2 linked regions of the Halioglobus japonicus genome follow. The protein of the gene in region 1 interacts with the protein of each later gene in a pairwise test. Links are inferred from orthologs where the notes say so. Each region holds a gene or a part of one and is shown on either strand. Other genes may lie near its edges.

Region 1 (2,964 bases):
AGCCGAGCATCAGCCAGCCATCGACGATGGAAAGAACATCGTCGATGAGCAGCACGCCGGCCCCAAAGGTGACGATCAGCAGGGTCGGCATTTCTTTCTTCATACAGCTCTCGTGCACCATCATGGGTGCCACGAGCACAGTAATACCAAGTACCAGGCCGATGTTGGCGATGTTTGAGCCAATGGCATTGCCAATGGCGAGATCACCCGCGCCGGACAGGGCGGCGGTGAAAGAGACCAGCACTTCCGGAGCTGAGGTACCCAGGGACACGATTGTCAGGCCGATGATGATGGGCGACATACCCATATTTTCCGCAATCGAGGATGCCCCGGCCACGAACAGGTCGGCACTCCAGATGAGAATAATAAAGCCGACCAATATGGTGGCGGCAGCTAACAGCATAGAAAATCGTTTCCTGTTACAGTAAGCGCCCTTCGCGCGGGGAACACTCCCGGCCAGCTGTTGTCTGACAGCTAGAGGGCCTGTACCTCGCGCCCGATTTGTGGCGCAGTGCAAGGCGCGATTATACAGGGCACAGCCCGAGAGCATAGTAGCTTTGATGGTTAAGGAAGAAGAGATGAGATTTGTATCGCAGTTCACGTCACTGGCGGTGTGTATGATGCTTGCGTTTACCGTCAGCGCTGAGGGTGAAGCCCCAGGTGCGCACGACGTTGTTCGGGAGGCCAGCGAGAAGGTGATGCAGGTTGTCGAAGAGGCCCAGGGCTACGCCGAAGAGGACCCCGACCGCTACTACGGCGAGGTGCAAGCCATTCTTGATCCCGTTATCGACTTCCGCGGATTCGCTCGCGGTGTCATGGGTCCCTATGCCAGCAGCGACAGGTACCGCTCCCTCGATGAGGCCGGCCGCGCCGAGCTGCGCGACCAGCTGGATCGCTTTACTGAGGTGATGCGTGTGGGGCTGGTCCGCACCTACAGCAAAGGCTTGCTGGCCTTTGGCGGGTCGCGCATTGAGGTGTCCGCTCCGGCGCCGGATGAAGCCGAGCAGCGCCGGGTGGCGGTTGAGCAGCTTATCTACACCGAGGGCACCCAGCCTTACATACTTATCTACCAGATGGGCCGGGACAAATCCGGCGACTGGAAGTTGCGTAATGTGATTATCGAAAGCGTGAATCTGGGCGAAATCTACCGCAACCAGTTTCAGGCAGCAGCACGCAAGGAGGATGGCAACCTCGACGCTGTCATCGACAGCTGGAGCGCCATTGAAGTCGAAGATGAGAGCGATAGCTGACACAGTCGCCAATCCCCGCATTTTCTCCTAAAATGCCGCCCTTTGTCCGCGGGCCGCTCTGGCCCTGCGGCCGACAGCTTAACGGGAGAGGACTATGGATGCCGCCACGGTAAAGAACCTGCTAGAACAGCACCTGCCGGATTGTGAGTTTCAGGTGCAGGGCGAGGGCAGTAATTACGACATCATCGCCGTGGGCAGCGTGTTTGAAGGTCTGCGTCCGGTTAAGAAGCAGCAGCTGGTATACGGCGCCCTGAGCGAAGAGATTGCCTCCGGCGCTATCCACGCGGTGAACATTCGCACTTTGACGCCCGCGGAGTGGCAGGCCGAGGCCTGAGATTCCCACGCCGGGTCTGTCCATGCAAAAACTGCTGATCAAGGGTGGTGGCGCGCTGAATGGTGAGCTGCGCATTTCCGGCTCCAAGAATGCCGCACTTCCCATCCTGGCTGCGACCCTGTTGGCCGACGGGCCGGTGGTGGTGCGCAACCTGCCACATCTTCAGGATGTGACGACCATGATCGAGTTGCTCGGTTGTATGGGGGTGACCCTGACCATTGACGAGAAGCTTGGCGTGGAGGTGGATAGCCGCTCGACCTCGCGTTATGAAGCGCCGTATGAGTTGGTGAAAACCATGCGCGCCTCGATTCTGGTGCTCGGGCCGCTGCTCGCGCGCTTTGGCACGGCCAGGGTGTCTTTTCCCGGTGGCTGCGCCATCGGCAGTCGCCCGGTTGATCTGCACCTGCGAGCGCTCGAAGCCATGGGCGCCACGATAGAGGTTTTGGAGGGCTATATATACGCCCACGCCGACGGCCGTTTGCGCGGCGCGCATATCGTCATGGAGACGGTGACCGTCGGTGGGACCGAGAACGCCATGATGGCCGCGGTTCTTGCCAAAGGCCGTACGGTGATCGAGAACGCAGCGCGTGAGCCTGAAGTGGTGGATCTGGCAAACTGCCTGGTGGCTATGGGGGCGAACATCTCTGGTCACGGTACGGGTACCATTACCGTGGAGGGCGTGGAGCGGCTGCAGGGCGGCGAGTACACCGTTATGTCTGATCGGATAGAGGCAGGCACTTACCTGGTGGCTGCAGCAGCCACGCGAGGGAGCATACGCCTGCGGGATGTTAACGCGCATGATCTCGACTCGGTGTTGGCCAAGCTCGAGCAGGCGGGCGCAGTTATTGGCTCAGGTGACGATTGGATCAGCCTGGATATGGAGGGGCGCCAGCCTCGGGCGGTGAATATCCGCACGGCGCCTTTTCCGGGCTTTCCGACGGATATGCAGGCCCAGTTTACCGCCATGAATGCTGTGGCTCAGGGAACCGGTACCGTGACGGAAACGGTGTTTGAGAACCGCTTGATACAGGTCCATGAAATGAACCGTATGGGCGCGAACATTGTGCTCGAGGGGGCCACTGCGATTATTACCGGTCGGGACCGGCTGCAGGGCGCCCCGGTGATGGCGTCAGATCTGCGCGCCTCGGCCAGTCTGGTGATCGCCGGCCTGGTCGCCGATGGAGAAACACAAGTAGACCGCATTTATCATATAGATCGCGGTTATGAATGTATCGAAGAGAAACTACAATCGCTGGGTGCCAATATTCGTCGCCTGCCGGACTGACTATGACTGAAACCATTACCATGGCCCTGACCAAGGGGCGCATTCTGAAAGAAACGCTGCCGCTGCTGGCGAAATCGGGGATTGAGCCGACCGAG
Region 2 (2,693 bases), 2.3 Mb from region 1 along the record:
ACCGTGGTGGCCCGGACCGAATGTGTTTGCCGCCTCACCGCGGGCCAGGCAGGCGCCAATGGGGACGCCGTTACCCAGGCCCTTGGCCGTGGTCACGACATCCGGGATGAACCCCATACCCTGATAGGCAAACCAGGTGCCGGTGCGGCCGTTACCTGTCTGCACTTCGTCGAGCATCATCAGCCAGCCCTGGGCGTCGCAGATTTCGCGCACGCCGCGCAAATAGTCCTCGTCCAGAGGGTTGACGCCGCCTTCGCCCTGAATCGGCTCAGCTAGAAACGCCACCACATCTGGGTTGTTGGCCGCGATCTGGCGAATGGCCTCAAGGTCATTGCGCGGAGCGCGCACAAAGCCGCTGACCAAAGGCTCGAAGCCGGCCTGGATCTGGCGGTTACCGGTGGCGCTCAGTGTGGCCAGGGTGCGGCCGTGAAAGGCGCCTTCCAGTACGATGATGGTGGGCTTTTCCACATCGCGGTTGTGGCCGTGCAGGCGGGCTATCTTGATCGCCGCCTCATTGGCCTCGGCGCCTGAGTTGCCAAAGAAGCAGCGCTCCATGCCGGAGATCTCTGTCAGCCGCTCTGCCAGTGCCTCCTGTGGTCCGACCCCATAGAGGTTGGATGTGTGGACCAGTTTGCCGGCCTGATCCTGGATGGCGGCCGTCACGCCCGGGTGATTGTGACCCAGGCCGTTGACCGCAATACCGGAGATGCCGTCCAGGTATCGTCGCCCTTCAGTGTCGAAGAGATAAACACCCTCTCCGTGACTGAAAGTGACTGGTAACCTGGCATAAGTGGGCATCAACGCCGACATGGTGTGCTCTCCTTGTAATTCGCGGACCCCGTCCCCATTTCATGCGGTGGCCCAAACAAAAAAGGCAGCTTGGGCTGCCTTGGGGACCGAGCACTATAGACGCCGTCACTGCGCTTGTAAATCACCCGCAAAGCGCGTGGATATTTTGAGCGTGGAATAGGGTAGAATGCGCGGCCTTGATATCGTCGGCCCCACCGACCCCAGCTACAGGATTTGACATGGATACTATCGAAACTATCAAAGAACAGATCGGCAACAACCCCATTCTGCTTTACATGAAGGGCTCCCCGAACCAGCCCCAGTGTGGTTTCTCTGCGCGCACTGTGCAGGCGTTGATGCAGTGCGGTGAGCGCTTTGCTTACGTTGACGTGCTGTCCAACCCTGAGGTGCGCGCCGAACTGCCCAAGTACGCCAACTGGCCGACGTTTCCGCAGCTGTGGGTAGGTGGTGAGCTGATCGGCGGCTGCGATATCGTTACCGAGATGTTTGAATCAGGCGAACTGCAGACCCTGGTCAAGGAAACTGCAGCGGCGCAGCCGGCGGAGTAATCTGGCTTCGACCTTAGCCGCCGAGGCTTATTCAGCCATGTGACACTGGCGTGAATGGTCTGTGCGAAGGACTTCGGCACAAAAAAAGCCCGGGCAATGCCCTAGGCATTAAATGTTTCTGGATATAACAGAAATGTGTACCTAAACTCACTCCTATAGGGAAGCAATCCTATCAGGAGTGAGTTTTTTAATGCCCGATCACAAATCTGATCAGAAAAGGGACAGAATCCCGCCTGAATACGATGGCATACAGGTAAACTCCTGCAAGAATCCCAGGTGCAAGAACTTTGGTGTACCAGCAGAAAACTCAAGATCTGATCCTAACTATCGCGTAAGTGGGAGCAAACGCCCGGTTCGTGAGAATTTCGAGCTAACCGGAGCGGGTTCAGCAAAGTCGGCAAGGGTCATTATCTGCAAATCCTGCAATGAATCTATTCCCCTAAAAAACAATCAGGCAATTGTCGAAACTATACATTCACTATCATGGTCGCCTGACAATCACTACTGCCCAAATATTGAGTGCAGCAACAATATCTCTAAGGTCGGCTTGAATGGCAGCACTGGTGCGTATGTAAAGCGGGGCCGTACAGAAACAGGCTCTCAGCGATGGAAGTGCAAAGGCTGTGGCAAAACTTTCGTTGTGCAGCGAGCCCGCTACCCTGCAACTCATGGGCGGAAATCCCACAAATATGTGGAATCAATTCTCCACCTATTGAATGGTCTTGAGATTAATCGCATTCAAGAGACTACAGAATTATCCCCTCCCGTCATTTATCACAATATGGAGCGGGCGTACAAAGCCTGCCTTCGCTTTAACAGAGAACGGGAAGCCAATTTCAAGCAACGATCTGGTCGCCATGAGGAACTATTTCTTTGTACTGATCGACAAGCCTATTTGATCAACTGGGACAAGCGAGAAGACAAACGTAACATAGCATTTCGTTCAACGATTAGTGCCGACTGTAGTAGCGGTTACGTCTTCCCAATCCATCTATCCTATGACCCCCGCGCTGATCGAGACTTTATTCATATCGAGTCATGGAAGCGGGGTGATCAAGACTACACAATGGCATTGCGTAGATATTCTCAATATTGGCTGGATGATGACTATCAATCACATGATACAAACGCTCGGTCACCTCTTGAGGCATATTCTCCGGACGCCCTGCAAAGGTTACGGGCAAGATATGAAGATGCTGATCAGAGGGACGATGTCGAACTCCCAAGTGATCAGTTGTCACTTGAGAGCATGCTGCCCCGCAAAGGCATGCAGTTCAGGGAAGACTATGTCCTGTACGCACACTTTCAGATCATTCGCTCTCTGCTGAGTGAGTC

The links. Proteins that work in one complex are often made in the same cells at the same time.
Region 2: the proteins of BST95_RS17655 (region 1) and grxD interact in binary tests that used the Escherichia coli proteins (3 or more experiments, as listed by UniProt). The link is inferred for Halioglobus japonicus from one-to-one orthologs.

Annotation. Positions count from the first base shown.
Region 1 is NZ_CP019450.1:3,755,612-3,758,575, reverse strand. It holds BST95_RS17655 (BolA family protein), read left to right. Parts: upstream 1-1,344; coding sequence 1,345-1,584; downstream 1,585-2,964. Other genes in the region: hisG (ATP phosphoribosyltransferase), read left to right, coding at 2,872-2,964; murA (UDP-N-acetylglucosamine 1-carboxyvinyltransferase), read left to right, coding at 1,607-2,869; BST95_RS17660 (MlaC/ttg2D family ABC transporter substrate-binding protein), read left to right, coding at 579-1,250; BST95_RS17665 (calcium/sodium antiporter), read right to left, coding at 1-403. UniProt on the Escherichia coli protein: Involved in cell resistance against acid stress.
Region 2 is NZ_CP019450.1:1,420,623-1,423,315, forward strand. It holds grxD (Grx4 family monothiol glutaredoxin), read left to right. Parts: upstream 1-1,028; coding sequence 1,029-1,358; downstream 1,359-2,693. Other genes in the region: BST95_RS06815 (aspartate aminotransferase family protein), read right to left, coding at 1-810; BST95_RS06825 (IS1/IS1595 family N-terminal zinc-binding domain-containing protein), read left to right, coding at 1,549-2,693. UniProt on the Escherichia coli protein: Monothiol glutaredoxin involved in the biogenesis of iron-sulfur clusters.